DNA from 2 places in the Mesorhizobium sp. ISC25 genome. Region 2 is predicted to be linked to the other one. Evidence: predicted binding sites of a transcription regulator. Region 2 holds the regulator's gene; the other holds the start of a gene.
What was found. Region 2 encodes LexA, which represses DNA repair genes until DNA is damaged. Its sites were predicted from a motif close to TGTTCNNNNTGTGTTCNG; they were not measured.
Positions count from the first base shown of each region.

Region 1: the regulator LexA is predicted to act here: its motif matches at 1,421-1,438, upstream of RQ479_RS15045 (PA0069 family radical SAM protein).

Region 1 is NZ_CP135441.1:3,002,716-3,007,519, forward strand. Features, by position in the region: gene RQ479_RS15035 (hypothetical protein) at 1-676, opposite strand, end outside; gene RQ479_RS15040 (glycosyltransferase) at 858-1,361, opposite strand; gene RQ479_RS15045 (PA0069 family radical SAM protein) at 1,513-2,667, shown strand; gene RQ479_RS15050 (ribonuclease HII) at 2,832-3,527, shown strand; gene RQ479_RS15055 (F0F1 ATP synthase subunit B) at 3,774-4,265, opposite strand; gene RQ479_RS15060 (F0F1 ATP synthase subunit B) at 4,276-4,804, opposite strand, start outside.
Region 2 is NZ_CP135441.1:1,139,144-1,143,947, reverse strand. Features, by position in the region: gene kynU (kynureninase) at 1-549, opposite strand, end outside; gene lexA (transcriptional repressor LexA) at 1,000-1,734, shown strand; gene RQ479_RS05600 (ComEC/Rec2 family competence protein) at 1,728-4,193, opposite strand; gene gltX (glutamate--tRNA ligase) at 4,290-4,804, shown strand, end outside.

The DNA of each region.
Region 1 (4,804 bases), 1.9 Mb from region 2:
CCAGGTAGAAAAAGAACTTCAGCATGCGCCAGTCGTCGAGGTCGAAATGGTATTTGCCGAGGGAGGCCATGTTCTTGTCGGCGTCCGAGACGCCACCGGTCGGAAAGCTCCACCAGATGCGGGTGGTGATCAGCTTGGCCTGACTGCCGAGATAGTGCGCCGCGACGTCGAGAAGCAGCGGATCGCGCTGCACGGCGACCGCCGCGCTGCAGTCGAGGACCCGCTCGAAGTAATGGCCGCTGAGGAGCGGACGGCCGAAATGCTTTTCGGCATCGGCGTGTTTTTCGGGCAGGAATTCCAGCCGGCGGTCGAAATTGCCGAAGCATGGCGTGTGCTCGGCGAAGCGGGCGATCTCCTCATGGATGGCGGCCGGCAGCATCAGGCCCGAATAGAGCCCCTCCGTCTGCAGCGCGCCAACGACGGCATCGCGATCGACGCCGGCGAACATCGTTTCACCGACATTGCGCGCCGGCGGAACGGGCTTCGCACCGCGCCAGTGCAGGCGCCGCGCCGGCATCGTGCGCGCCAGCATGAACATCGGCAGCCATGCCGGATTCTCGCGAAGGTCGGAAAGATAGGTCGGAATGCGGGCGGCGATGCGGCGCAGCGTACCGCCGTTGCGTGCGATCGCCTCGAGGCTTGCAGCGCCGGACTTGTCAGGGCTTGAAAGGGTCATCGGGGTCCTCAAAATGTCGAGGGAACAGCATCGACATTAGTCGTCGCCGCTCCGGCACACCCCAAACCCTATTCGCCCATATCGCTGGGAATGGTAACGCCCGGCCAGATTTTGTGCAATGCACAATAAGCGACGACCCGCCAGAAAATTTGCTTGGCCCCCGGACCGGGACGGTAAGCCGTCACTTCCGCGGCGCGACCCAGATCTCGGCGTGGAGCCTCCTGGTCGCCAGACCGCGGGCGATCGCTTCGGCGCTGCGGGCGTTCTTCGACAGCGCTGCGGCCTGACGCTTGCTGATCACCAGGCCTTCGGCGAGAGCGCGATTTCCGGCAAAGACGCGCGACAGGAACGGCGCGCGGCTGCCGCGTGCCCGCGAGAACCGCGCCGCCATGGTTTGCCTGGCGGTATGAGCAACGACCTCGTCGATCCAGCCCTCCCCCAGCCGCGCGCCCGGTTCCAGCAAAAGCAGCCAGTCGCCCTTGGCCTGCCTGATGCCGGCGGCGATGCCGCCGCTGACATAGTGGCAGCCGGCATGTTCGGCGACGCGGTGCGTCTGATCGGTCGAGCCGGTGTCGCAGACGAGAACGTCGCGCACCACGCCCTCGACGGCGCCGCCGATCAGCGAGGCGAGCGTGCGGGCAAGGCCCTCCTCGTCATTCAGGGTTTCGATCAGGACGCTAAGCATGTTTAGCCGAATAGCGGAAAGCGGTGGGCAGCGCCAGTTTTTGCGGCGCACCGCGAGAAAGTTCTTGCTTTGTTCTCATCGATGCGATAGGAATACATTCATGAGCAGAGCGATTCGACAGCGGGCGGACAGTCCCTGGGAGAGGGCCAAAATGGAACAGATCGTGCGTGCCGATATTGCAGCCTTCGGCGCTGGCAGGGCCGAGATAGCGAATGCGATGATCGAGCAGAGCGGCATGCGCGTCCGTCCGGACCGCAATCGCGGCAGGTCGGCGGGCATCAATCCGTCCGGCCGTTTCGAGCCGGTCAGCCGGCATGTGTTCGACGATGGCTGGAATTCGCTGGAAGAGCTGCCGCCGTTCAAGACCGAGGTACAGGTCGAGAAGCCGCGCACCATCATCACGCGCAACGAATCGCCCGACATCTCCTTCGACCGCTCGATCAATCCCTATCGCGGCTGCGAACATGGCTGCGTCTATTGTTTCGCGCGGCCGACGCACAGCTTCATGGGCCTGTCGCCGGGGCTGGATTTCGAATCGAAGCTGTTTGCCAAGCCGGATGCGGCGCGGCTGCTCGACAAGGAATTGTCCAGGGATAATTACCAGCCGCGCACCATCGCCATCGGCACCAACACCGATCCCTATCAGCCGATCGAGAAGCAATACCGGATCATGCGCGAGATCCTCGAAGTGCTGGAGGCGCGCGGGCATCCGGTCGGCATCGTCACCAAGTCGGCGCTGGTGACACGCGATATCGACATTCTGTCACGCATGGCCGAACGCGGGCTGGCCAAGGTGGCATTGTCGGTGACGACGCTCGACCGCACGCTGGCGCGCACCATGGAGCCACGCGCGTCGACGCCGACCAAGCGGCTGGAGGCGATCCGGCAGCTTTCGGATGCTGGCATTCCGGCCTCGGTGATGGTCGCGCCGATCATCCCCGGACTGACCGACCCGGAGATGGAGCGCATCCTCGATTCGGCGCAGGCAGCGGGTGCGCGCGAGGCCGGTTATGTGCTGCTGCGCCTGCCGCTGGAGGTCGCGCCGATCTTCAAGGACTGGCTGCTGCGCCACTATCCCGACCGCTATCGCCACGTCATGTCGCTGATCCGTTCGATGCGCGACGGCAAGGACTACGATTCGGAGTGGGGCAAGCGCATGAAAGGCTCCGGCCCGTATGCCTGGCAGATCGGCCGGCGCTTCGAGATCGCTGCCAAACGGCTCGGCCTCAATGCCGAGCGGCGCTCGCTGAGGACCGACCAGTTCGTCCCCGCAGCCAAGGCAACCGAGCAGCTGATGCTGCTGTGACAAAGCGTCTCGCGCCAGCCGCTTGAAGCGGCCGCAGCAGGCGAAAAGTCCCGTCCGGCCTGTCCTGTCCCCGGGCTTCCGACGGTAACCCTCCGGGTCCGGTGCCCCGCCCGACCCGGAGGGGACTTGCGGAGAATCGGAGCCGATGCGAACCTCGCCGCACCATGGCTCGCCCGCGTTCCGATTCTCCGCTTCTCTTCGAAATCGTCGAGAAACCCGACTTCTCGTTCGAGACGAGGGCGATGGCCGAAGGCCTTTGGCCGGTGGCTGGGATGGACGAGGCCGGCCGTGGCCCGCTCGCCGGGCCGGTGGTGGCGGCAGCGGTGGTGCTCGATCCCGCCAACATCCCCGACGGCCTCGACGATTCCAAGCGGCTGACGCATTTGCAGCGTGAGGCGCTGTTCCTGAAAATCCTCGGCTCCGCGCTCGCCGTATCGATGGCGTCGGTCAGCGCCGAAGGCATCGATGCCTCCAACATCCTCAAGGCCAGCCTGGAGGCGATGCGCCGTGCCGTGGCAGGCCTGTCAATCCGGCCGAAGCTGGCGCTGGCCGACGGCCGCGACGTGCCGCCTGGCCTGCCCTGCGAGGGCAGAGCGCTGATCAAGGGCGACCAGCGCTCGCAGTCGATCGCCGCAGCCTCGATCGTCGCCAAGGTGATGCGCGACCGCATGATGTGCGGCTGCGGCAGCCATCATGCGCATTACGGCTTCGAGTTGCATATGGGCTACGCCACTGTGCGCCATCGCACGGCGATCGATCTGCATGGACCAGTGGCGCGGCTGCACCGCGCCTCCTTCGCGCCGTTCCGGTTCGGCGGCACCGAGGTGCTCGAGGAAGAGGGTTTTTCGGGCCTGGATTGAGCGATCCGGCCAGGCGTAATCTCCCCCTTGAAGGGAGATGGCCGGCAGGCCAGAGGGGGTCGCCTCGCGTGAAGCGCCAACCTTCTCTTTCATCCCACATGGCGTCGCGCCAGGACGTACCGACCCCTCTGTCGCCTTCGGCGACATCTCCCCCTCGAGGGGGGAGATTTGCGCTCTGCCGCTTTCGCTAACAAAAAAGCCGCCAGGTTTCCCAGGCGGCTTCGATGAATTTCTCGACGAAGTCGCTTAATTCAGCTTCGACTTCAAATCCTGCAGCGAGGCGTTGAACAGGTCGGCGCCGGCCTTGGCGTCCATCTTGCCGGCCAGCAGCGCGCGCGCGGCTTCGACCGCGATATCGACGGCGCTGGCGCGCACTTCGCCGATCGCCTCGCGCTCGGCCTGGCCGATCTTCTGCTCGGCCAAGGCGGTACGCCGGGCGACATAGTCCTCGGTCTTCTTGTGCGCCTCGGCGGCAAGCATGTCGGCTTCGCGCTTGGCGGCGGCGACGATGGCTGCGGCCTCCTGCTCGGCTTCCTTGCGCTTGCGCTGGTATTGGCCAAGCAGCTGCTGGGCCTCTTCGCGCAACCGGCGCGCTTCCTCGAGCTCGGAGCTGATCTTGTCGGCCCGCGCATCGAGCGCCTTGGCGATCATGCCCGGCACCTTGATGTAGATGGCAATGCCGAGGAAGATTACGAGGGCGACGGTTGCCCAAAGCGTCGCGAGAGATGTGGCGTCCATGATGCGCTCCTCACCCGGCCACGGATTTGACGGCGGCCGCGATTTCGGCCTTGCTGGCCTTGCCGCCGACAAGCGCCTCGACGATGGCCGAAGCGGTGTCCTCTGCGATGGTGCTGACTTCCTTCATGGCGTTGGCCTTGATGGAAGAAATGCGCGCCTCGGCCTCGCCAAGCTTCTGGTCAAGCGCTGCCTCGATCGTCTTGCGGGCAGCTTCGGCTTCCGCCTTGGCCGCATCGTTGGCCTGCTGACCGATCGCATTGGCCTTGCCCTTGGCTTCCGCCAATTCCTGCTCATAGGCGGCAACGGCGGCGTCGGCCTCGCTTTTCAGCCGGGCAGCATGATCGAGATCCTGCGTGATGCGGTCGTTGCGAACGTCGATGATGCCGCCGACGCGCGGCATCACTACTCGCTTCAAGAAGAGGTAGAACAGCCCGAAAGTGATTGCCAGCCACAGCAGCTGTGACGGGTACGTCGCCGGATTGAATGGCGGGAACGTGCCATGCGCCTCGGCAGGCACGCCGGTGGCGGCGTGCGTTTCG
Region 2 (4,804 bases):
CATGTCGCGCAGTTCGCCCGACTTGTAGTTGACGTGGTTGACCAACACCACGGCGGTGCGTTCGTCGATCAGCTCCTCGATGCTCGGCGCGTCGACCCCCGAGAGGCGCAGCAGCGTATCTTTTCGCGTCGAAACCACACCCTCAGCCATGTAGAGGTCCGTCGGAAAACTATCGCCCTCGGCGACGATGACCTGCCGCTCCGGCCGCATAGCCATGGCGGCGTGCAGCAGCTTGTAGATGTTGACCGACGTCGTGTCGCAGACCACCGTCTGGCCGATCGCGGCACCGATCAGGCGCCCGAGCTGGTCGCCAAGTTCAAGCGGCATGTTGAACCAGCCGGCCGTGTTCCATGCGCGGATGAGATCATGCGACCATTCCTCGGTCGCGGCCTTGTACAGTTCATCGAAAGCGGCACGTGAAGCAGCTCCTAGCGAATTGCCGTCGAGATAGATCACTCCTTGCGGCAACACAAAACGGTCGCGCATCGCGCGCAGCGGATCTGCGCCATCCATCGCCTTTATGGCCGCGAGATCGGGAATTCCTGTCATGATTTGCCTGCTCCCCCAAAGATCCAACGCAACGCCGGACACGCATCGACTGTTCTTCCATTACCAGGTAGCGCGCAGCAAGGCTCCACCAGCGAGAAGCAGCCTGACCAGGCGGTGGAAACCAGGAGTTTAACCCGAGGTTGGCGTTTTGAGTTCGTTTCGTTCACGGTGCATTGACCAAACCATACAGTCGATACGGGTTCACTTCCGTGCCTTTTGCCGACCGACGGCCGATGCCAGTGGCGCATTCTAGGAAGCCAGAAGGGCGCAAACGACAGCAGAATCAAGGCGATGAGGCTCGCGGCGGGTGAAAATGCGGTACCCCGGTAGGGGACGTCGTTTGTTTCCCGAGCCTTAACGCATTCATTAAACTTTAAACAGTTGCGGAACACAACTGGAACAGATAGTGTTTGTTCTGGGTTTGTTTTTCTGATTCTGTTGGGGGTCGCTATGCTGACACGCAAACAACACGAACTGCTTATGTTCATCCACGAAAGGTTGAAGGAAAGCGGTATTCCGCCCTCCTTCGACGAGATGAAGGAAGCGCTCGACCTGGCTTCCAAATCGGGAATCCATCGGCTGATAACGGCGCTGGAGGAACGCGGCTTCATTCGCCGTTTGCCCAACCGGGCCCGTGCGCTGGAGGTGCTGCGCCTGCCTGACTCGATCGCCCCCGGCCTCAATGCGGCACGCAAGTTCTCGCCGAGTGTCATCCAGGGCAGTCTTGGGCAAGGTGCCCCTCGGCAGGGCAAGCCGACATCGTCGCGCGTCCCTGCAGCCGGCAATGACGACGATGTCGTCGCCGCCGTTTCGATCCCGGTGATGGGCCGCATCGCCGCCGGTGTGCCGATCGATGCCATCCAGCACCAGACGCATTCGATTTCGGTGCCGCCGGATATGATCATGGGCGGCGAGCATTATGCGCTCGAGGTCAAAGGCGATTCGATGATCGAGGCTGGCATTTTCGACGGCGACACGGTGATCATCCGCAATGCGGATACGGCGAGCCCCGGTGAGATCGTGGTGGCACTGGTCGACGAGGAGGAAGCGACGCTGAAGCGGTTCCGCCGCAAGGGCGCTTCGATCGCCCTGGAAGCCGCCAATCCGGCCTACGAGACGCGCATCTTCGGACCAGACCGGGTCAAAGTGCAAGGCAAGCTCGTCGGACTGATCCGCCGCTACTGAGCTCCGCCCTTGGCGCCGGCTTTGGGTTTGTCGGCCCTGCGGTATGGCGGCAGGCCTCGCGCCGCGCGTGAAAATTTCCGCTGCACGTGCCAGGGCCGGTATGATTTTTCGACGGCGAAACGGATTTCGGGGCGTGTTGCCGCTTGTGGATCGAAATAGATGGCCGCACTTCCCGCGCGCGCCAGTTGCCGTTTGGTGACGACGAGGACCAGCCGGTCGTAGTAGCAGGGATTATGGGCGGTGGCGTCGTCGATGACGATCAAGCTGGCAAAGGCGCAGGCTGGCCGTGCAGTATCGCGGTCCTTGGCTTGCGCGATGATCGCGCCGGATGGATGCCTGGCAAGGCAGAGGCCGTCCGTGCAAATGAACGGCATGCCCGGCGGTAGGTCGGCCGGATCGGCAATGTCGAATTGCGGATCGTTCTTTCCAGGTGTTTCCGGCGCGACGATAGCCTCTGATGTGAGCGCGCGTTTCCAGTTGTCGATGGTGAACTCATTCGGGTGTGCCCGGTTGACCGCGAGTTCACCGCTGCCGATCGGCAGCGCGACCAGCCGTGCGTCCTCCGAGATCAATACGTCGGGTACGCGCGTCTGGGTCGTCGTCAGCAAGCCGGCGAGCGCGAAAGGAAGTGCCGCGAGCCGCAACCAGGTCGTCGCCATGCTGGCAATGACGAGGGCGATCGTCACCAAAAGGACAGATCTCAGCGAAATCAGCCCGACCGCATCGATCGGCGAGCGCTCGGAGATCCACCCGGACAGGGCGATCATCGCCGTCAGCCCCTTGCCCATCACGTAGAGGAAAGGCCCATCCGCGCCGAACGGCATCGCCAGCGCACTGAGGACGGCGAAGGGCATGACGACCAGTGAGACGATAGGCATGATGGCCAGATTGGCGAACAGGCTGAGCGGCGCCACGCGCTGGAAATGCCATATGGCGAAAAGCGCCGTGGCGCTCCCTGCAATGATCGAGGTCATCGCCAGGCCGCCCATGCCCAGCAGGACCTTTCGAGTGGCAAAGCGTAGCGGCGACCGCCGCGGCGGCGGCGTGGTGGCCCTGCCGGCGCGGTAATCGGACCAGCCTGCATAGGCGCCGACAAGGGCCGCCGTCGCGGCGAAGGACATCTGGAAGCTCGGACCAACCACCTCGTGCGGCGACACCAGAATGACGGCGATGGCCGAGATCGCCAGGTTGCGCATGGTGAGCGCGGCCCGGTCGAACAGCACGGCGATAAGCATCACCGCCAGCATGATGAAGCTGCGTTCGGCCGCTACCACAATGCCGGAAAAGACGAGGTAGGCCGCAATCGAAAAAAGCGCGGCGGCCGCGGCATATTTCTTGACCGGCCGTCGCGATGAGAAATCGGGAAACAGCGCAAAGGCGCCGCGTAGCAGCGCCATGATGGTGCCGGCGACCAACGCCATATGCAGCCCCGAGATGGAGATGATGTGGTAGATGCCTGTGCGCCGCATCGCTTCGTTGATCTCCTCGGGAATGCCGGCGCGCACGCCGACGATTAGCGCAGCAGCAATCTCGCCCTCGGCGCCGCCGATGCGGCTGCGGATATGGTCGGCGATGGATTCGCGCGCGTCTTCGATCGCGGAAGAAAGCCGCGCGGCAAGCGGCATGCTGCCCGACGACACGACTTTCGGATTGCCGAGAAAAAAGCCGCTGCCGCCGATACCGGCGAAATAGCTGTCGAAGGAGAAATCATAGCTGTCGGGCCGCACCGGCCCGGTCGGCGGCAGCAGCCGCACATAGCCGGCGATCTCGGAACCGGCGGTCAGCTCAGCCGGTATTTTCATCGCCGAAACGCGGACCCGTTCCGGCATGTAGCGCAGTGTCGGCCTGGCGGTTGAGATCACATCGATCGTCAGCCTGATGCGGCCGCTCGCCATGGGCTCGTACGATACGACGCGACCGGTCAGCCGCGTCGAGATTTCGGAACCGAGCATATGCGTCCCGACACGCCAGGTCTCGAACTTGGCGGCAAGCACGCCAAGCGCGCAGAGCAACGCCACCTTGAAGCAGAGGCGCGTCCTGGGCCATGACCGCGAGACGACGGCACAAAGGGCTGCCAAGGCGACGATAGCTATCGGCTGTGGGAAGGCCGGCTCAGCCGCCATCGCGAAATAAACGACCACCCCGCATGCGAGGAACACCGGCACCAGCAGGAAGGCGACGCCGCGGTCGAGTTCCAGGCCGGCCGCCGAGGTTACGCTGTTGCGGATACGGGACGGTGACGGAAGGCGGAAACGACGGCGTAGGCGCACGATGGGCTCGCCCGCGGGCACGGAAACCGTTGCTGGGTCGCTGGCCGGCAGCGACGGAGCATCGAAGCGCGGAGCGGGCAGCAATGCCGGTGTCGGCAGGACAGGCAGGGGAGCGGCAAACAGCAAGCGTTCGCTGACGCCGCTACCAGCGTCCTCGCCCTCGCCCGCACCACGGCCTCGCACAGCCATCGGGTCTGCCCCTTGCGCCCTCGACCTCCTATGCTACATGAACGCGCAACGCGCGAAAGTCCGCAAACCCCCTTCCTTCGCCCGCCTGAGAGTTCCATGCCCGATAAGGTCGTCACCCGTTTTGCCCCCTCGCCCACCGGCTATCTGCACATTGGCGGCGCGCGCACGGCGCTGTTCAACTGGCTGTATGCCAAGCACACAGGCGGCACGATGCTGCTGCGCATCGAGGACACCGACCGCGAGCGCTCCACCGATGCGGCAACCGCGGCCATTCTCGACGGGCTTTCCTGGCTTGGCCTGGCATGGGACGGCGAGCCGGTGTCGCAGTTCGAGCGTGCGCCGCGCCATCGCGAGGTGGCCGAGGAGCTCGTTCGCATGGGCAAGGCCTATTATTGTTATGCGACGCCTGCCGAGCTGGAAGCAATGCGCGAGAGCGCACGGGCCATGGGGCTGCCTCCTCGCTATGACGGACGATGGCGCGACCGCGACCCCTCGGAGGCGCCGGCCGGCGCCAAGGGGGCGATCCGCATCAAGGCGCCGACAGACGGCGAGACGGTGGTGCATGACCGCGTCCAGGGCGACGTGCGCTTTCCCAACAAGGATCTCGACGA